3 regions of the Lacrimispora sanguinis genome follow, and region 2 is predicted to be linked to each of the others. Evidence: a T-box and tRNA genes for the amino acid it is inferred to sense, from the RefSeq annotation. Region 2 holds a T-box; the other regions hold tRNA genes.
What was found. The T-box of region 2 lies ahead of ACHZES_RS00635 (valine--tRNA ligase). A T-box ahead of a tRNA ligase gene usually reads a tRNA of that ligase, here a tRNA-Val.
Positions count from the first base shown of each region.

Region 1 (7,237 bases), 1.5 Mb from region 2:
ACCTGCGGGCCAGACGGTATTTACGGCGGAAGAAGCCAAGAGGGCAGCAGGAGTGCTTGGATATCCGGTGCTAGTAAGGCCTTCCTATGTGTTGGGCGGCCAGGGCATGCAGATTGCCATCTCTGACCAGGATATTGACGAATTTATTGGGATCATCAACCAGATCGCACAGGATCACCCCATTTTGGTAGACAAATATATCCCAGGTAAGGAAATCGAAGTGGATGCGGTTTGCGACGGTGAGGATATTCTAATTCCCGGGATTATGGAGCATATAGAAAGAGCCGGCGTTCATTCCGGTGACAGCATTTCCATATATCCGGCTCAGAGCATAAGTGAATCAGTAAAGGAAAAGCTGGTGGAGTATACAAGAAGGCTTGCCAGAGCCCTGCACGTTAAGGGAATGATCAACATTCAGTTTATTGTAAGCGGAGAAGATGTATATGTCATAGAGGTGAATCCCCGGTCTTCCCGTACCGTGCCTTATATCAGCAAGGTGACCGGGATTCCCATCGTTCCCTTAGCAACTCAGGTCATCTGCGGACATTCCATCAGGGAGCTGGGATATGAACCCGGACTTTCGCCGGAAGCAGATTATATCGCTGTAAAAATGCCGGTATTCTCCTTTGAAAAGATTCGGGGCGCCGATGTTAGCCTGGGTCCGGAGATGAAGTCCACCGGAGAGTGCTTAGGGATAGCAAAGACCTTTAATGAGGCTCTTTACAAGGCGTTTGCAGGAGCAGGAATCAAGCTTCCAAGGCATAAAAACATGATCATAACCGTGAAGGATTCCGATAAGGAGGAGGTCATTGACATCGCCAGAAGATTCCAGGCTCAGGGATACAAGATATTTTCCACATCAGGAACGGCAAGGGTGCTTAACAATCATGGGATAAAAGCTTTTATGGTGCGCAAGCTGGAACAGGAATCGCCAAACCTGCTGGACTTAATCCTGGGCCATGAGATCGATCTGGTCATTGATACGCCGACTCAAGGGGCGGACAGAAGCAGGGATGGATTTGTAATCCGAAGAAATGCCATTGAGACCGGTGTAACGGTTTTAACTTCTTTAGATACGGCAGCAGCCTTAGTGACCAGTATGGAAAACAAAGCCAAAGAACTGACTCTGATTGATATTGCTAAAATTAAAAATAAGTAAAAAATGCTGGGGCAAGTAGGTAACCTGTCCCAGCATTTTTTTATTGCATTGTGGATTTGACAAATTGCTTATCAAATTCCGGGTTATAATAATAAAAGTTTTTAGGATTTAAATTAGATTTGATATTTTCAAGAGCTTCGCCAAACCGCTGGAAATGCACGATTTCCCTTTCCCGTAGGAATTTTAAAGGTTCTCTGACATCAGGATTCGGTATGATCCGAATGAGGTTGTCATAGGTTGTCCTTGCTTTCTGCTCGGCTGCCAGGTCTTCGATCAAATCGGTAATGGCATCACCCTTGGACTGGAATTCACAGGCATTAAATGGAACTCCGCCTGCCGCCATAGGCCAGAGAGCTGTTGTATGGTCAATATAGTAAGCATCAAACCCGGCAGTCTTAGCCTGTTCGATAGTCAGATTTTTCGTCAGCTGGTAAATGATAGAGCAGATCATCTCCAGATGCCCAAGCTCTTCCGTACCAATGTCTGTTAATAGTCCTCCCACTTCCTTGCATGGCATGGAATATCTTTGGGAAAGATATCGCATGGAAGCTGCCAGCTCTCCATCAGGTCCGCCAAACTGGCTGATAATGAGAGAGGCTGTTTTCGGGCATGTTTCTTTGATATTTACAGGGAACTGCAATCTCTTTTCATAATTCCACATTATAAGTTACCTCCTTCCCAAGGCAGCGGTCCGTCTACCCAGGTAAAATGCTTTTGACCTGCATATTTTGTATTTGTTTCTGTTTTGTTGTTGGTATCAGGGCAGACACAGTTGATGGTTAGAGGTTCAAAGTTTTCTGCATAGGTTTTTAAAAGTTGTTTTCTTTGTTCCATAGCCTGCTTAAAGGCTGTTAATGCATTTTCATCCACCGGATGGGTATCTAAATACAATGTTAAATCATTAACAGTAAAGCTTACTTCTGTGATCTGCTTTAAAAGAGCCTTTTGATCTGCCATTACTGATCACCTCCCGTTACGTAAAAAGGAAGATTAAGGGATGGGAAAATAGTCCCATGTTTTAAAGCTGTCTGCGGATCATAAGGTTGTTCCCAGGGCTGCATGGGAATCGTAGCAATACCCAGTTGAACTGTTTTTGTAGGTGTAGCAAGATTGGCCTTTGTTGTGCCACATTCACATGAATTCATAATAACGCTCCTTTCTTCGTGTTTCATTGATTCATTGAGCTTTCTTCTTTAGTATGGTTGAAATAGAGGAAAATACGTTACAAAAATTCTCCCATTTTAACCACTGTAATGATATTGTAATAATTAGAAAAATGAAATATAATGGAAATGCAGAATCGAATTGACATAAAAAGAAAATTAAAAAGACGGGAGAGCAGAGTGTTGAGTGACAAGAAATTTGCAGTATTGATTGATTCGGATAATATCTCCGCAAAGTATATTACAAGTATTCTGGATGAAATGACCCGCTACGGTGTTATTACTTACAAAAGGATCTACGGGGATTGGACGAGCTCCCAGATGGGAAAATGGAAAATGGAGCTTTTGGAGAATTCGATCACCCCAATCCAGCAATTCTCCAATACCGTAGGAAAGAATGCAACCGATTCCGCCCTTATTATTGACGCTATGGACTTGCTTTACACGGACAATGTAGATGGATTCTGCATCGTATCCAGTGACAGCGATTTCACCCGCTTAGCCAGCAGACTTCGGGAGTCCGGCAAGGAAGTCATCGGAATGGGGGAGGATAAGACTCCCAAATCGTTCCGGGCGGCCTGTACGGTTTTTACTAATCTTGAGGTCCTCCTTGATCAGGAAGAGGATGGTACTGGAGGAGGCGCCATAGGAAAAGAGGTGATCGATCAGGATATCACTTCAATTCTTTTAGAAAATGAAGACAAAAATAAGGCGACAGGCTTGGGAGAGATCGGCAACCGCCTTGTGAAAAAATACTCTGATTTTGACGTGAGAAATTACGGCTACAGCTCCCTTTCCAAATTTTTGGAGGAAATGGGCGGTTTTGAGCTTAAAAAATCCAACAATGTGGTAACTGTTCGAATGAAGGATAACCGTACCAAAAAGCAGGAGTTAGATGATTTTGCAGTTGGTCTGGTAAAGGGCAGCGGAAAGAACGGTATGGAACTGGCGGCTCTGGGAAATGGCATACATCGGAAGTTTGCTGATTTCAAGGTAAAAGATTACGGGTATTCCACCTTCTCAAAATTTGTCCACAGCATTGGACAGCTGGAGGTCCGGGAAAATAAAAATAATAATAAGACCGTGTATTTGAAAAAAGATGAATAAATAAGGTTGGCCAGGAAAACAAGATCTATGTTTCCTGGCCGTCTTAATTCTATAAGATATGAACCTGTTTTTACCAGATTCCAAGGACTACTTGAAGGACCAGACTTACCACAGAGATTCCAAGCCAGCAGCAAAAACCTAATAAAAGAGGTTTTTTGCCTGTCCGTATCAGCTTGATTAAATCCGTATTGGTTCCAATGGCTCCCATAGCCATGATAATAAACAGCTTGCTTAAGTCTTTTAATGAACTGACAATACTTACAGGTATAGGAAAAACAGTAGTGATTATGGAAGCCAGCAGGAAAAAGAGTACAAAGGTAGGAAAAACTTTCTGAATGGAGATGGAGCGTTCGGAAGCTTTCTTCTCTTTTCCAGTCCGGTAGCATGCTAAAAACAGGGTGATAGGAATGATGGCCAGGGTTCTGGTCAGTTTTACTATGGTTGCTGCTTCCAGGGTGTTGCTGCCGTGCATGCCATCCCAGGCGGAAGCGGCTGCCGTTACGGAAGAGGTATCGTTAATGGCGGTTCCCGCAAACAGTCCAAAGCCTTCATTGGAAAGTCCCAAAGCAGATCCCAAAGCCGGGAAAAGCAGAGCGGCTATGATATTGAAGAAAAAGATGACGGAAATGGACTGGGCGATCTCACTGTCATCGGCGTCAATAACCGGAGCAGTTGCGGCAATGGCGGAACCTCCGCAGATGGACGAGCCCACGCCGATTAAGATAGAAGTTTTGCCGGGAAGCTTCAATGCCCGGGACAGAATGAATGCAATCACCAGAGACGTGGTGATGGTTGCCAGGATGATCGGTAGGGCTTCCCTTCCCTTTTGAACAACTGTGGCAAGGTTCATGGAGAATCCAAGGACAATCACAGCATATTGCAGGATTTTTTTTGAAGTAAAAGTCACTCCTGGACGTAAAAAATCCTTCCCTTTTACAAAGGGGGCCATTGCCATGCCGATAAGGATCGCAAACACAGGGCCGCCGATGACTGGAAAGGCTTTTCCTAAAAACCATGCGGGAGCGGATATAATAAGGCAGAGTAGAACGCCTGAGGCGTATTTTTTCATGAGTAAAATCCTCCTTTTTGATTTGGCTTTATTATATTTGAAAATAATAATAAAATAAAATTATTTATATTTATAATATCATAAAAGTATGTTATGGTTATTGAAGCAATGAAAGGGGGAATATATCTCATGCTGGACTTTCGGATCGATACTTTTTTAGCGGTGTGCCGTTATATGAACTTTACAAAGGCAGCTAGTGAACTTCATATCACCCAACCTGCGGTATCCCATCATATCCATTATTTAGAGAACCGATATGGAGTCAGATTGTTTGAATACAATGGAAAAAAAGTGAATCTGACGGAGGCGGGAAAAGTCTTTTTATCCGCTGCCATAACCATGAAGGACGATGAACTGCATTTGAAGAAGATCATGGAGCAGCAAACAGGAATAGTCGGAAGGCTGGTGTTTGGTGCTACCATGACTATAGGAGAGTATGTGATGCCAGAAGCACTGACGAGATATCTTCATGTTTATCCTGGGACAAAGGTTCAGATGGTAGTTGGGGATACCAGAGAGCTGCTTGGAAAATTGAATGACGGCGAGATTGAATTTGCTCTGGTGGAGGGATTTTTCCAGAAAAAGGAATACGACTTTCTGGTTTTTACTACAGAGCCGTTTGCGGCTGTTTGTGCACCTGATTATAAGTTTTGCAGGGAGATTATAAAAGTGGAGGATCTTCTTGGGGAAAGACTCTTTATCCGGGAACCTGGCTCCGGAACCAGGTATGTCTTTGAACGTTACCTGGAAGGGAAGAATTTATTGCTCCATGACTTTCCAAATATAATGGAAATCAGCAACATTGGCGCCATGAAGAAAATGGTGGCAAAAGGGCAGGGTGTTACTTTTTTATATGAAGCTGCTGTTAAGGAAGAGTTAGACAGGGGTGTTTTAAAAAGGATTGAATTGGAAGATTTTCAGCTGACCCATGATTTTACATTCATATGGAGAAAGGGAAGTATTTATAAATCCTATTATCAGGAGCTGTTTGATATCCTCCATGGAGAATAAAGGCAGGGGGTGAAAAAAGGTGGAAATTCCCGGAAAATCAAGGTTTTTAAAAGAGACAGGAAAAAATGAAAAAAATTGACAAAAAAGTGTTGACAATTAATACAATTAATATTATACTAATGAAGCAGTCGGGAACGAAAGAAAAAAACAAGCTCCTGACCTAGAAAAGTACTGGGATCTTAGCTCAGCTGGGAGAGCATCTGCCTTACAAGCAGAGGGTCACAGGTTCGAGCCCTGTAGGTCCCATTGATAAGTAAAAACACTTATCTGTAGAATTGAATATGGCGGAATAGCTCAGTTGGCCAGAGCACACGGTTCATACCCGTGGTGTCGAGAGTTCGAATCTCCCTTCCGCTACGATTAAAACCCTGTAATTGAAAAATTACAGGGTTTTTCATATTTCGACAGATGCGGATTCCTTTTTCTATTTTCTTATATTCATTTTTTCTGTTTTATGATATACTTACAAATAGTAAAAGGTGGAGGGATTCCATGTACTATTTTATTGTAAACCCGAACTCACGCGGCGGACGGGGAAGAAACGTTTGGAAAAGATTAGAACAAGTGTTAAAAGCCAGTCATGTGGAATATCAGGCATTTCTTACGGAAAAGCCTGGGGATGCCAATCGGTTTGCCAGGGAACTGACAGAAGGCTGCAGAGAATCAAGCGTTATCATAGGAGTAGGTGGAGACGGAACTGTAAATGAAATCCTGGATGGGCTTTGCTTTTGCGGTTCTGTTACATTTGGGTATATTCCTGCCGGATCCGGTAATGATCTGGCAAGAAGCTTAAAACTTCCTAAGAATCCGGTCCGTTGCTTAAAGAAAATATTGCATCCAAAATATTATAAACTCATGGATTACGGAGTTTTATCTTATGGTGATGGGGAAATAGCCCACCGCCGTTTTATGGTTAGCGCAGGGATTGGAATGGATGCGGCCGTTTGTCATAACATCTTATATTCAAAGTCAAAGGGACTGTTCCGTAAGCTTTGCATTGGGAAGCTCACCTATCTTCTCATAGGAATCAAACAGCTGATTCTTGCCAAGCCCTCAAAAGGTTATATTCTCCTTAACGGGGTCCAGAAGATTGAGTTTGGGCACGCTTATTTTATATCCGTCCACATCCACCCCTACGAGGGCGGCGGTTTTAAATTTGCGCCGGAAGCAAACTTTGAAGATGGACAGTTATCTGTTTGTGTCATGAACAGCGGGAATAAAAGGAAGCTGATCCCTGTGCTGATTCGTGCCCTTATGGGAAGAAAGTCCTTACACAGAGGCGTCAGGTTTTATACCTGCGAGGAGATTATGATTCATATGGATCGTCCAATGGCAGTTCATGTAGATGGAGAAAGCTGTTTTTGTCAAAACGATGTACAGCTTCGTTGTATTGGCAAAAAGTTGCGTATGATTGTATAGAAATGTATATATTATAGAAGAAACACCCTGCGGGTATACCATTATGCCCAAATACCATGGGCAGGAAAGAGGAAAGGGAGAATTATGAGGATTGGACAGGGATATGATGTGCATAAATTAGCAGAAGGAAGAGATTTGATTCTTGGCGGCGTAAAGGTTCCTTATGAAAAGGGACTTCTGGGCCATTCTGACGCAGATGTGCTGGTCCATGCAGTGATAGATGCTCTTTTAGGTGCGGCAGCTCTGGGAGATATCGGAGAACATTTCCCGGATACGGATCCCAAGTATAAAGGAGTGTCAAGCATTGAA
Region 1 is NZ_CP173277.1:1,603,438-1,610,674, reverse strand. It holds gene carB (carbamoyl-phosphate synthase large subunit) at 1-1,159, shown strand, start outside; gene ACHZES_RS07535 (manganese catalase family protein) at 1,200-1,820, opposite strand; gene ACHZES_RS07530 (spore coat protein CotJB) at 1,820-2,116, opposite strand; gene ACHZES_RS07525 (spore coat associated protein CotJA) at 2,116-2,304, opposite strand; gene ACHZES_RS07520 (NYN domain-containing protein) at 2,506-3,429, shown strand; gene ACHZES_RS07515 (YeiH family protein) at 3,500-4,507, opposite strand; gene ACHZES_RS07510 (LysR substrate-binding domain-containing protein) at 4,628-5,509, shown strand; tRNA gene ACHZES_RS07505 (tRNA-Val) at 5,683-5,755, shown strand; tRNA gene ACHZES_RS07500 (tRNA-Met) at 5,793-5,866, shown strand; gene ACHZES_RS07495 (diacylglycerol kinase family protein) at 6,002-6,928, shown strand; gene ispF (2-C-methyl-D-erythritol 2,4-cyclodiphosphate synthase) at 7,013-7,237, shown strand, end outside.
Region 1: it has a tRNA-Val gene. The T-box ahead of ACHZES_RS00635 (valine--tRNA ligase) is inferred to sense a tRNA for this amino acid. The anticodon was not compared.

Region 2 (7,237 bases):
GAATGAAGGACTTCGTTTCGCTGAGCGGTATCAGATGCTGATCTATGGATTTATGTTGTTAGTCGTTATTTTGCTGATGCCGGGCGGAATCTATGGCATCATTAAAAAACAGATTGATAAAAGAAGGGTGGTAAGCTGATATGCTGACAGTAAAAGATGTTACCTTGCGCTTTGGCGGGCTGACAGCCGTAAATAATGTATCCCTTACGATTAAACAAGGCACGATCAATGGCCTGATCGGACCGAACGGAGCTGGAAAGACGACCTTTTTCAACCTGATCAGCGGTGTCTATACACCCAATGAGGGAGAGATTGTATTTGATGGTGTGAAGCTCAATGGGAAAAAATGCTTTGAGATCAATCACATCGGGATGTCCAGAACCTATCAGGTTATCAATTTATTCCGGAAGATGACAGTTGTGGAAAATGTAATGGTAGGGCTGCACCCCAAGATGAAATCAGGATATTTTTCCGCCATACTGGGCACAAAGGGTCAGAGGGAGGAAGAGAAGGAAGTGCTTGAGAAGGCATTGGACTGGCTGGATTTTGTAGGGCTTCGGGGCAATGCTTATGAGATGTCCGGTTCTTTATCCTACGGGAAACAGCGTCTGTTGGAGATTGTCCGGGCTCTGGCCAGCAATCCTAAGCTCCTGCTCCTAGATGAACCGGCAGCAGGAATGAACTCCAAGGAGAAAGAGGAGCTGTTTGAAATTCTGCGCAAGATCCAGAATCTGGGCGTGACAATTCTAATGATTGAGCACGATATGAAACTGATGATGGGAATTACGGATTATATATTTGTTCTTAACTACGGCAAGAAGCTGGCGGAGGGTACGCCTGTCCAGATTCAGAATAATCCGGAAGTAATTGCAGCTTATTTAGGGGAGGATTAATCTATGGCGCCATTGCTGGAAGTAAAGAATTTGAATTATTCATATGGGAATATCCATGTGGTAAAGGATGTCAATCTCTATATTAATGAAGGTGAGATTGTAACCCTGATCGGGGCCAATGGAGCTGGGAAAACGACGACTCTTCGGACGATTTCCGGACTAACGGACGCCTCCGGAGTGAAAGGCGAAATTATCTTTAACGGTAAAAATATCCAGAAGATGCCCGGTAATAAGATCACTTCACTGGGACTTTGCCAGGTTTTAGAGGGACGTCACATCTTTTCAAAGCTGACTGTCCGGGAAAATTTGCTGGTAGGTGCTTATACCCGTAAGGATATGGATAATGTAAAAAAAGAACTGGAAGAAATTTATACATTGTTTCCCCGTCTGCGGGAAAGAATGGAACAGTTGGGCGGAACACTCAGCGGAGGAGAGCAGCAGATGCTTGCAATCGGAAGAGCGTTGCTTGGAAAACCGAAGCTGCTGCTCTTAGACGAGCCTTCCCTGGGACTGGCACCGCTGGTAATCAGAGAAATCTTTGAAGCGATTGTCCGGATTCGTAATACCGGTATGACGATTATGTTTGTAGAGCAGAACTCTAAAATTGCTTTAGAGACTGCAGACCGGGGATATGTGGTCCAGAACGGACAGATTGTTATGGAAGATACCTGTAAGAATCTTGCCAGTAATGAAGAGGTTAAAAAAGCATATCTGGGAGAAGATTAAAATTGCTAAGAGTATTGTACTTGACAAAACCATAAAAAAACACTATCATTACAAGGTATAAGGAAATATCCTGTGGGTATACCCTATATGCCCCAAAAGCATGGGCAGGAATAAGGAAAAAGGTAGAGAAGAAGAGGAGTACGCTTATAACCCTGAAAGAGAAAACCGTTCACCGGCTGAAAGACGGTTAAGGTAGTGTATGCGGAAGGTAGCTTCTGAACCGGAAGGCTGAAATTTTGTAATTCAGTAGGCTTTCACGTGTGGCTGCGTTATAGGCTATATGAGATATGGTAGGATATACCATATGAACAAAGGTGGTACCGCGTTAATTCGCCCTTTGCATCCCAACGATGCAAGGGGCTTTTTTTTGTATACGGGGAAATCTCTTTGGAATTTCCAGTTATACAAAGCGCTCCGCTTTGGAAGCGCAATTCCGTCATAGGGCATACTGATTAGCCCGGAATATATGGCGGTCAGCAGGAAGGAGAACATGATGAAAGAATTGGAGAAGACCTATAATCCGGCAGGGATTGAAGGCAAGCTTTATGAGAAATGGCTGGATAAAAAGTATTTTCATGCAGAACCAAATAAGGATAAAAAGCCCTTTACCATTATCATGCCGCCGCCCAATATCACAGGGCAGCTTCATATGGGGCATGCCTTAGACAATGCCATGCAGGATATTTTGATCCGCTATAAGCGGATGCAGGGATTCGAAGCCCTGTGGCAGCCAGGCACAGACCATGCGGCTATTGCAACGGAAGTTAAGGTTATCGAGAGCTTAAAGAAGCAGGGAATTGAAAAAGAAGAACTGGGCAGGGAAGGCTTCCTGGAAAAATGCTGGGACTGGAGAAAAGATTATGGCGGTCGGATCATCAACCAGCTTCATAAACTGGGATCTTCTGCCGATTGGGACAGAGAGCGTTTTACCATGGATGAAGGCTGTTCCGCAGCCGTTCAGGAAGTTTTTATCCGGCTCTATGAAAAAGGTTATATTTATAAAGGTTCCCGTATTGTAAACTGGTGTCCGGTTTGCCAGACTTCCATTTCTGATGCGGAAGTGCTGCATGAGGACCAGAACGGCTTCTTCTGGCATATTAATTACCCTATCGTAGGAGAAGAAGACAGATTTGTGGAGATTGCAACTACCAGGCCGGAAACCCTTCTTGGAGATACTGCAGTAGCAGTGAACCCGGAAGATGAGCGCTATCAGGACCTTATCGGCAAGATGTTAGAGCTTCCCCTTACCGGCCGCCAGATACCGGTAGTAGCAGATTCTTATGTGGACAAAGAATTTGGTACCGGCTGTGTGAAGATTACCCCGGCCCACGACCCCAATGACTTTGAGGTTGGAAAGAGACACGATCTTCCTGAAATCAATGTCATGAATGACGATGCCACCATCAACCTTCCTGGCAGCAAATATCATGGTATGGAACGCTATGAGGCCAGAAAAACCATTGTAAAGGACCTTGAAGAGCTGGGGCTTCTGGTAAAGGTTGCTCCCCATGCCCATGCGGTAGGGATCCATGACCGCTGTAAGACCACTGTAGAGCCTTTGGTTAAGCAGCAGTGGTTTGTCAAGATGGAAGAGATGGCAAAGCCGGCAATTGAGGCTTTAAAATCAGGAGAACTGAAATTCGTTCCGGAGAGATTTGATAAGACCTATCTTCACTGGCTTGACAATATCCGTGACTGGTGTATTTCCAGACAGCTTTGGTGGGGACACCGCATCCCGGCATATTATTGTGACCAGTGCGGAGAGATCATCGTGTCAAAAGAAATTCCCACAGTATGCCCGAAATGCGGAGGAACCCATTTAACTCAGGATGAGGATACCCTTGATACCTGGTTTTCTTCTGCTCTCTGGCCATTCTCCACTTTAGGCTGGCCGGAAAAAACAGAGGACTTAGAATACTTCTACCCAACCGATGTGCTGGTTACTGGCTACGACATTATCTTCTTCTGGGTAATCCGAATGGTATTTTCCGGAATCGAGCAGACCGGTAAGCTTCCTTTCCACACGGTGCTGATGCACGGTCTGGTAAGAGATTCGGAAGGCCGCAAGATGAGTAAATCCTTAGGAAACGGAATCGATCCTCTGGAGGTTATTGAAAAGTACGGAGCCGATGCTCTGCGAATGACCCTGATCACCGGAAATGCGCCCGGCAATGACATGCGTTTCTATTGGGAGCGGGTGGAAGCCAGCAGAAACTTTGCCAATAAAGTTTGGAATGCTTCCCGCTTCATTATGATGAATATTGAAAAAGCACCGGATGCAAAGGCAGCGCTTTCTGAACTTACCATTGCGGACAAATGGATCCTGTCCAAGGCGAACACCCTTGCTAAGGATGTAACGGAGAACCTGGATAAGTATGAGCTTGGAATTGCTCTTCAAAAGGTTTATGATTTTATCTGGGAGGAATTCTGCGACTGGTATATCGAGATGGTGAAACCAAGGTTATGGGATGATAAGGATCAGACAAAAGCGGCTGCCATCTGGACGCTGAAAACAGTGCTTATTAACTCTTTAAAGCTTCTTCATCCTTATATGCCGTTCCTCACCGAGGAAATCTTTTGCAATCTTCAGGACGAAGAGGAATCCATTATGATTTCCAGCTGGCCGGAGTATAAGGAAGAATGGAACTTTGATACAGAAGAGCATGCGGTTGAAACCATTAAGGAAGCTGTAAGAGGAATCCGGAATGTACGCACCTCAATGAACGTTCCGCCAAGTAAGAAAGCGAAGGTTTATGTTGTTTCTGAGAATCAGGAGATTCTTGATATCTTTGAACACAGTAAGGTATTTTTCGCTACGCTGGGATATGCCAGTGAAGTATATTTACAGAAGGATAAGAATGGCATAGCAGACGATGCCGTATCTGCGGTTATTCATCAGGCAGTTATCTATATGCCGTTTGCAGAACTGGTGGATATTGAAAAAGAAGTAGAGCGTTTAAAGAAGGAAGAAGAGCGCTTAGGCAAAGAACTGGCTCGTGTTGAGGGCATGCTTAACAACGAAAAGTTCGTAAGCAAGGCTCCGGCAGCCAAGATCGAAGAGGAAAAGGCAAAGCTTGAGAAATATGCTCAGATGATGGATCAGGTAAAGGAGAGACTTTCTCAGCTCTCTTAAATCTCCATCTTGGAAAATCGACAATATTAAATAGAATGTGAAAAACAGTCGAACATGGCAGAAAATGCTGTGGCCGGCTGTTTTTTGTTGCGCAGCCATGGGAGAAAGCGTCCTTTTTGAATTTTGTCCATTTGTCAGGAAGAGAGGAGGAAGAGACAAAAGGGGAACGTGTGGTCTGTAAGAATGTGTCGGCAAATGCCGTGGCAGGATGGAAAAAGGCGATAAAAAATTGGAATCATCCCCATGGTTTTGACAAATTCTGAATGGCTTACTGGCTATAATGTTCGTACAGGGCGGGAGGTGAAAGTGGCGACGGAAATAAACCTGTATATTGATGTGTTGTTCTTAACTAATTTTGCCATGGATTTCCTGGTATTATCCATTGTAAGACGGGGGATGAAGTATCGTCTCATATGGTGGAGAATGATTCTTGGGGCTATTTTGGGGGCAGCTTGGGCTGTGTTTGCTGCCGCTTTTCCATTTTTACCCCTGTGGCTTGAGATGGTAATAACCTATCTGGCAGTGAGCACCCTGATGGTGATGACGGCTTTCGACGTAAAAAGACCAAAGGAAATAGGGAAAGCAGTAAGTGCTCTTTATCTGGCTGCAGTTACAACGGCAGGCATAATGGATGCCCTATATCAGCATACGAAGGCCGGCTATTATATAGAACAGATTCTTAGAGGAAATGGTCAGGAAGCCATGCCCTTTTACCGGTTGATTTTTATTGCAGCGGGTACTTACTTTGGAATCCGCTGCTTTCTGCGGCAGATTTCCGCCATGCTTAAGGGGAAGAACAATTTTTATGAAGTTACCATGCATTACAGAGGAAAGAAAAAGGTAGTAACGGCGCTGCTTGATACAGGAAACAGGCTGTATGAACCAGTAAGCCGTCGGGCCGTCCATGTTGTGACCTATGAAGCTATCCGGGAGCTTTGCGAAAGTGTGTCGGAGGTCGTTTATATTCCCTACGGCAGTGTTGGGAAAAGTGACGGCGTGCTGCCCGGAATCTTTTTGGATGAGATGGAGGTACGTCAAGGGGATGAAGTGAAGGTGATTGAAAGGCCTCTGGTGGCCGTATGCAAAAAGACATTATCCGTAAATGGAGAATATCAGATGCTGCTGCATGAAGAGTGAGTGAACGAAGTAAAGGAGAGAGTATCAATGATTATAAAAGTATCCGTACCAAACCGTTTCCAGTTTAAGGCAATTCCAACATTTAAAACATTGATGATGCCATCACAGGGGGAGGTTCATTACATAGGGGGAGCTGATATTCTTCCTCCGCCTCTGGACAATGAAAAAGAAGCACAGATTATTGGGCTTCTTGGCAGTGATGATGATCAGAGAGCAAAATCAGAGTTAATTGAACATAATCTCCGTCTGGTGGTATACATAGCGAAGAAGTTTGATAATACCAGTGTTGGGGTGGAGGATTTAATTTCCATAGGTACCATCGGACTCATTAAGGCCATTAATACGTTTAATCCGAATAAAAACATTAAATTGGCCACCTATGCCTCCCGCTGCATTGAAAATGAAATACTCATGTACCTGCGCCGGAATAACAAGACCAAGATGGAGGTTTCCATTGATGAGCCTTTGAACGTGGACTGGGATGGGAACGAACTCCTTTTATCAGATATTCTCGGAACCGAAGAGGACGTTATTTATAAGGATTTAGAAACTGAGGTGGAACGAAACCTTTTAAATACTGCCATCAGCCGATTAAGCCCAAGGGAGAGAAAGATCGTGGAGCTGCGGTTTGGACTCACAGATGAGGAAGGAGAGGAAATGACCCAGAAAGAAGTTGCGGATTTACTGGGGATCTCCCAGTCCTATATATCCAGACTGGAAAAGAAGATTATGAAGAGGTTAAAAAAAGAAATTGTACGGTTTGAGTAACCGTTATGGCTGAAAAAAGGGAAGACTTAACATAGTCTTTCCTTTTTTTGTTAATTATGAAACTTTTTTGCGTTATAATACGTCTAATAGATAGAACCCCAGAGAGGAGGAAGAAATGAAACAAAAGATTGAAGAAGAGGCAGAACGAATCCTTTTGAAAAATTATGAATCTTATTACCGGCTTGCGTACAGTTATGTAAAAAATGAACAGGATGCCCTGGATATCGTTCAGGAGAGTGCATACCGGGTAATTAAGGAATGCAGGAGACTGAGAGAAGAAACCTATTTGTCGACCTGGATTCACCGGATTGTCATAAATGCATCCATTGACTTTTTAAGGAAGCAGAAAAAGGAAAGCGTGAGCTTTGATGAGGTGGAGATTCCGCATGAAGACAGTTATAAGGAAGATGATCCTCTGGAGCTTTTAAGTTCATTAGAGGAAAAGGATCGTACAATCGTGATTTTAAAATATATGGAGGAATGGAAACTGGAAGAAATTGCTGAAATACTGGAAATGAACGTGAGTACTGTTAAGGCCAGGCTATACCGGGCACTGAAGAAACTAAAGATTTTACTGGAA
Region 2 is NZ_CP173277.1:140,782-148,018, forward strand. It holds gene ACHZES_RS00620 (branched-chain amino acid ABC transporter permease) at 1-139, shown strand, start outside; gene ACHZES_RS00625 (ABC transporter ATP-binding protein) at 141-893, shown strand; gene ACHZES_RS00630 (ABC transporter ATP-binding protein) at 897-1,619, shown strand; T-box leader at 1,736-1,960, shown strand; gene ACHZES_RS00635 (valine--tRNA ligase) at 2,113-4,752, shown strand; gene ACHZES_RS00640 (hypothetical protein) at 4,884-5,015, shown strand; gene ACHZES_RS00645 (sigma-E processing peptidase SpoIIGA) at 4,996-5,889, shown strand; gene sigE (RNA polymerase sporulation sigma factor SigE) at 5,917-6,657, shown strand; gene ACHZES_RS00655 (RNA polymerase sigma factor) at 6,773-7,237, shown strand, end outside.

Region 3 (7,237 bases), 1.1 Mb from region 2:
TCTGTCAGCATTTTGATTAAATAAACGTTTATTATGCTTTACATTTTAGCCATATCCTCCAATTATGTGAATGTAATATTAAAATACCATTTGTAATTTTTAAATATATTTTTTACTTTGTATTCTCTATTGCGCATTTTTACAGGACAAGATATACTAAATATACTAAAAAAATCCTACATCAGTAACAGCCACTGTATTTTTTCTAAAAAATTTACCAAAAAACGGGAGGCGCAGCTTATGGAAGTGAATTTTGATAACATGATTCCCGATCTGCACTACTACATTCACAGAAAATGTACGGCCAGTTGGAAGATCGACCCGGATTACATATCTTTCATCGACATCACATATGTCATTGCGGGAAAAGCCAGATATTTCATAGACGGGAAAGAATATATCGTCCGGAAAGGTGATCTGATCTGCATACCCAAGGGTACCCACAGAGCGGCAGTCAGTGTCCCGGAGGATTTAATGGAATGTTACTCCACAAATCTTTTCCTCACAGATCAAAAAGGCAACGATATCTCCCTGCCCATTAACCTCATCAGCCATATTGGCAATGTTCCCCCACTCATATCCTGCTTTCATGAGATCCACGAAGAATGGATTAAGCGTGAGTTCGGTTATAAACTAAAGGTACGGGCCAGCATGTGCCTCATTCTCTACCACATACTGGATCTTCTTTTCAATGAGAACCGGATCAGCAGTAAGGACATCCGTATCATCAACAGCATCCGCTATATGAGCACTCATTTTGCAGAAGATGTAAGCATCGATACCATGGCCAGTCTGTTCCATATCCATCCGGTGTATTACGGAAATCTGTTTAAAAAGGCATTAGGCATGACATTTAAACAGTACCTAATCTCATTGCGTTTAAACCATGCGGAAAATATACTGAGAAGCGGTGAAGCCAACGTGGGCGATGCGGCGCTCCAAAGTGGATTTTCCGATATTTATTATTTCTCAAAACTATTTAAAGAAAAAAAGGGGATCCCGCCTTCAAAGCTGCTCCCGCCGGAAAGAAAGAAAAATATAGAGATATTCAAATAAAGAGGAGATTCCGTATGAAGAAGAAAGCACTGATTATCGGAGGAAGCGGAGGCTTAAGCGGCCGTCTGGCTGCACTGGCGAAAGATGAATATGAAGTTTGGGCAGTTACCAGAGGGCAGCGTCCCTTAGGTGACGGAATCCATCTTCTGAAGGCCGACCGAAACGATACTGATAATTTTAAAAAAACAATTTTAGAAGCGGATACGAACTGGGACATTGTCTTTGACTGCATTTGCATGAATGAAAAACACGCCTTGCAGGATTTAAATGTATTTCCAGGAATCACAAAACGTCTGGTCGTGATTTCCACGGATTCCGTGTATGATCCCTTAAGAAAAGATACTCCGCAGAAAGAAGACGGATATTTCGTCGAGGAAGAAGGCGAGCCCGAAACGCTTACTTATGCGGGCAATAAACGCCGCATGGAGCATATCTTTATCAACAACTTCGGCAGCACCTCCTTAGCCGTTACACTCTTCCGTCCCGGACATATTTATGGACCTGGTTTTCTCATAGGGTGTTACCCGGAGCACAGCAGACAGAAGGAATTGCCCCAACTCATCCTGGATAAGGAGTCCATATCTCTTGTAGGCGGCGGAATCTATCTTACGCAGCCCATATTTGTGGACGATCTGGCAAACGCCATGCTCGACTGTGCAGAAAAACAAGGTACTTATAACCATATTTTCTGTATCGGGGGACCGAAAGCCGTGGAGAACCGCAGATATTACGAGATCATTGGGCAGCTGTTAGACAGGGACGTGAACATTAAGGAAATCCCGCTGGCAGGATATTTCGAAGAACACCCGGAGTACAGCGGCCATCTATGCCATCGGATCTATGATCTGTCAGCCCTTCGGGAGGCGGGAGTGCGATTGCCTGATACTTCCCTTGAGACAGGATTAAAAATACACTTAAAATCACTCGGTTATCTTTAAAACTCATTCTGAACCCACGAATAAATTCTGGAGGTATTCTATGTATTACAAACAATATGGAAACACCGATATGAAGGTCTCCGCCATCGGCATGGGATGTATGCGGTATGACTCTGATGATGTCAAATCAGGTAATCTTGAAAAATGCGCGGAAGTTGCATTGTATGCCCATGAAAAAGGCATCAACTATTTTGATACTGCTCCTTTCTACTGCGACGATAAAAGCGAGATCATCACAGGAATCGCCCTTTCACAGCTTCCCAGAGACAGTTACTATATTTCTTCAAAGACTAACTTAGGCACTGTGGGCGGCAGCTACACAGAAGCAGATTTTCGAAGGAGACTGGAAACCACATTAAGCCGGTTAAAGGTGGATTATCTTGATTTTTATCATTTATGGTGCGTATTGAATCTGGAGTCTTTTTCCGAACAGGTAGAAATCCTTTACTCATTCTTTGAGAAAGCCAAAGCAGAAGGGCTGATTCGCAATATAGTGTTTTCATCCCATATGCAGGGCAACGAACTCGAAACTGCCGTAGCTTCCGATCTATTTAAGGGAATGCTCATTGGATACAATGCACTCAACTACCGGTTCCGCCAGACCGGCATCAAAGCTGCCTATGACAATGGTATGGGCGTCGTAGTTATGAATCCTCTGGGAGGCGGTCTTATACCTGGTAATCCAGATACATTCCGCTATCTGACAGAAGGAACCGACCTTACCGTGGCACAGGCCGCATTAAACTTTGTGGCATCCCACAAAGAGATAACAATCACTCTCGCAGGCTGCACCACAAAGGAACATGTAGATGATGCCGTGAAAGCCGTGGGAAATTTAGTTGAACGGCCTGCTGCTGAAATCTATGAAGAATATGAAAATAAGGGCATGATCATCAACGACCTCTGCACCGGCTGCGCATACTGCAAGCATTGTCCGAAAGACATCGATATCCCCAAATTCATGGATGCCTACAACATGAAGCTGCTGGGAAATGATATGTATGATCGCCTGAAAGGTCACTGGCAGATATCAAAAGACTCTGCCGGAGACTGTATCAAGTGCGGCAAATGTGAGAAGCTGTGCACACAGCATCTGCCCATTATAAAGAGACTTGCTGAAATAGCTGGATAAAATACCGGCAGCCTGCCATACAGGCTGCCGGATTATTTTATCTCTGTATCAACAAAAGGTCAGGGATTCGCCACATTCACCGAATCCCTTCTTTTTTAATCCTTCAATCAGTGCTATAATAGAGATTGCAGGACTGCGCTTACTGCGGTCCTGTAATTTCGTGCAATGATTGGAGTGATACCTATGAATATCGTATTATTAGAATCCCTGGGCATTCCGGACAGCCTTTTGAATGAATACGCAAAACCGCTGACGGATGCCGGCCACAGCTTCACCTCTTATCCGAAGGATACGGACCCTGAAGTCCAAATCCAACGGGCCAAACAGGCAGATGTTATCATGATTGCCAATATGCCTCTGTCCGGGCAGGTTATATCTGCTTGTGAGCATTTAAAATTTATAGATGTTGCATTTACAGGGGTTGATCACGTAGACTTGGAAGCAGCAAAATCAAAAGGGATCAAAGTCAGCAATGCAGCCGGATACTCCACCGAGGCCGTGGCGGAGCTTACGATCTGCCTCATGCTCTCCCTTCTTCGTAATGTTCCCCAGGTAGAAGCCCGGTGCAGGGATGGGAAAACCAAGGATGGCCTGGTAGGCTGTGAAATTATGGGAAAAACCGTAGGAATCATAGGGACCGGAGCTATCGGTACAAGGACTGCTGAACTCTGTTCCGCCTTTGGCTGTAAGGTTCTGGGATACAAACGGCGCCTGACCGGAAACGAGCCTTCATTTATTGAATTCGTATCCCTTGATGAACTGTTATCCCGTTCTGACATTGTAAGTCTCCATTGTCCTTTAAACGATGAATCCCGCCATTTAATAAACCGTGACACCATTGCAAAAATGAAAAAGGGTGCATACTTAATCAATGCTGCAAGAGGTCCTGTGGTAGATTCTGAAGCCTTGGCAGAAGCGTTAAATAATGGTTATCTTTCCGGTGCTGGAATCGATGTCTTCGAAACAGAGCCTCCCCTTGATTTAAATCATCCGCTTCTCAAAAGCAAGAATACCATCGTTACCCCACACGTGGCTTTTGCCTCAGTACAATCCATGGATGCCCGGGCAAAAATCGTTTTTGACAACATCAAAAACTGGCTGGAAGGCCGCCAGTCAAACATCATTCTTTAGAATAAAGGCCGGATAAAAAATATGGTATTTTTTGTCTCTTTTGTATAAAAAATACTTGTAATTCAGAATCTTCGTGCTATAATTTAGACATGGGGATATAGCTCAGCTGGGAGAGCGATGCGTTCGCAACGCATAGGTCACGAGTTCGAGTCTCGCTATCTCCATGTGATGGAAGTATAGCTCAGCTGGGATGAGCGTTCGCCTCACACGCGAAAGGCCATGGGTTCGAGCCCCATTACTTCCAGTCGTATACGCCTCAAGATCCTTGATTTATATAGGGTTTTGAGGTGTTTTATTTTAGCCATTTGAATACACTTGAATACATCAAATATCAGAATGCATTTTTGATAGCCTTTTATACAGTTCTTCTTCCGTTCTTGTTTTTAACAATCTTCCAGTTGGACTTGTTTCATCGAGAACATACGTCTGCCACCGCTTGTCTTTTCTTGTTTCCGATGGTGGTGTAATGGCATAACTGTGAACTTGATGAAAGTGGAATTACCAGATATGAATTGGCAAAACGTATCGGTATTACATATCAAACCATTACAAATATATATAAAGGCGAGTCAATAAGCTAGAAATACTAGAAGGAATATGTAAAGTACTTAAATGTACCCCAAACGACATTATTGTTTCAGACGATCCAACAGTCAGCCGGCTTCTCTTATATGTTGATAAAATGCAACAAGACGCAAAGAAAGACGATAGTGAATAATCTATCGTCTTCTTATTAGTTTCGCAAAACGCATTTACTGTTTTTCGTAATATAATGATATTTTTATTATAGTTTTAATAAAAATCGCTATTATAATCGCTGCGTTTCAAAATCATTGGTGTGACAGTACCTTCAAAAAATGGGACTGGATCACCTAAAATATGGCCACCTATATTTGAAACTATTTTTACAGTTGTTTCTCTGGCTTCCATGTAAATCTCATCTATTTCAGATGAAAATAAGTCATCAAATGAATGTTTTGCCAATTTGCGCCCTAACTGTTGTCCTCTAAATTCTTTTTGAACAATAAAGCGCCCCCAATGTAATTGACCATTCTCTTTCCATGCTGCTACAGCACCTATGATATTTTCATCTAATGTGGCACACCACCATATTGGGCTTTTTTCATCAGATATTCCTTGTAATGCTGCAGGTATCCCTTGCTCATCAGTAAAAACTTCTATCTCCATTTCAATAATTCTATTCATGTCTTCTTGCATAGCTCTTCTAATCACAATATCACTCATTACAAGCGCTCCTTACTGATCTCGTATAAATACAATAAATCTTTAAAATAGTTATTTAATTAAATAATTTATTACCTACATTAACTAAAGGGCAAGGCCTGGAAATCACCGATACATACTTCATTGGCAGTATATATTTAGCTTTCATTTATTCTACTTTACCCACAGCAGCAAGGTAAACGACATATTCATTAATACCATCTATGCCAAGTAATTCATCAAAGGCCTCTTGTACATACGCCGCAATTGCACAAGTGCCACATCCGATTCCTTCAGCTGCTAGATATAAATTTTGACATATATGTCCAATATCCAACAACATTAATCGGTGAGCCTCACAATGGTATCGCCATTCTCCACGATATGGAATGCAAGACCATAGAAATACAACGGGTGCTCGCCCAAACCACTTGGATTCGTTTTCATAACCTTCTCCACCATATGCATAAGCAAGTTTCTCTGGTAAACTATCAACATGCTGAATGAAAGCAAGTTTATGTTCTATGGGCATATAAATATAAATGCCTTTTTCCAGACCTTCTACATTATTGATTGCAAGATATGTCTCACTAGAATGTCTTCCACCTGCCGAAGGAACTGGACGTAGTGTTATATGACCTGTATTTTTGTATGCAGGTATAACTTTTTGCACACCTTGAGTTGACCACAACAAAAATGACAATTCTTCTAATGTAATTGGTGTATCTTTATAATTTCGTCTACTTCTACGATTGTTAAAGCAAGTGTATAAATCATTATTCTTAACGATATTTTTATCTACTGTTGGAAGTTCGATGACTTTTAATGTATCATCGATTGTTTTCGTAGCACTTGGTGGTGGCATTCCACGCTCTTGATCAGATGTAAATTCACGTTCAGGAAGATCAAATCCACTTTTCATAAATGCACGATTATCATTAAAATTATCCATATTATGTTCTCCTTATAATCATCAAAAACTCCACGTTGCTCATTCTTACCAACTCATTCAAATTTCACTTTCAATATATTTTTAATTTTATAAAATAACTACTAACTTAAAGTAGCTTTCTTTGTATATTCATTTTTAAGGCTACACATTAAGAGCATCATACGTTACTTACATGTACAATAATAAAAAATATATCACAGCCAAACAGCCCAATCGCCGTAATCAAAGGTACCGCCACCATGATGAAGGTTACCATCGACTTTCAACTGGAGAAAAGCGTCTCGCATACGGCTTAGAATCTCCGGCTGTATATCCAGACTATGATGAGCCGGAAATACTTTTTTCACGGGCAGTGCCGCTATCTTTTCAAGCGATGCGAGATATGCCTGCGGATCGGTGGAAGGGTAATACGCAAACAGCGTATCCTTGTAAACAAGGTCACCAGTAAATAAATACCCACGTTGTAGCTCCCAAAAACACAGATGCCCTGGAGAATGTCCCGGCGTATGTAGTACAGTAATCTTGCGCCCTCCTAGATCGATGATATCACCATCTTTTAGTATCCTTGTAGGCATTCCCTGAAAGAACTTGTAAGTGTTGACATCATAACCCTCCGGTAAATCACATCGGTCTATGACCATTTTCCGGATAGTATTCATTGTCAGTGGAAATTCGCCATTCAGCCAGTTTAGTTCCGCCTCATGCGCATAGAAATCCTGGTAGTATTCATGCCCACCGATATGATCCCAATGGATATGCGTTGCTACGGCAGTCACTGGTTTATCTGTAAGCTTGTTCACTTCT
Region 3 is NZ_CP173277.1:1,247,877-1,255,113, forward strand. It holds gene ACHZES_RS05820 (AraC family transcriptional regulator) at 241-1,056, shown strand; gene ACHZES_RS05825 (NAD-dependent epimerase/dehydratase family protein) at 1,071-1,994, shown strand; gene ACHZES_RS05830 (aldo/keto reductase) at 2,035-3,126, shown strand; gene ACHZES_RS05835 (2-hydroxyacid dehydrogenase) at 3,310-4,257, shown strand; tRNA gene ACHZES_RS05840 (tRNA-Ala) at 4,349-4,421, shown strand; tRNA gene ACHZES_RS05845 (tRNA-Val) at 4,428-4,501, shown strand; gene ACHZES_RS05850 (hypothetical protein) at 4,770-4,838, shown strand; gene ACHZES_RS05855 (GNAT family N-acetyltransferase) at 5,050-5,502, opposite strand; gene ACHZES_RS05860 (SagB/ThcOx family dehydrogenase) at 5,651-6,433, opposite strand; gene ACHZES_RS05865 (MBL fold metallo-hydrolase) at 6,628-7,237, opposite strand, start outside.
Region 3: it has a tRNA-Val gene. The T-box ahead of ACHZES_RS00635 (valine--tRNA ligase) is inferred to sense a tRNA for this amino acid. The anticodon was not compared.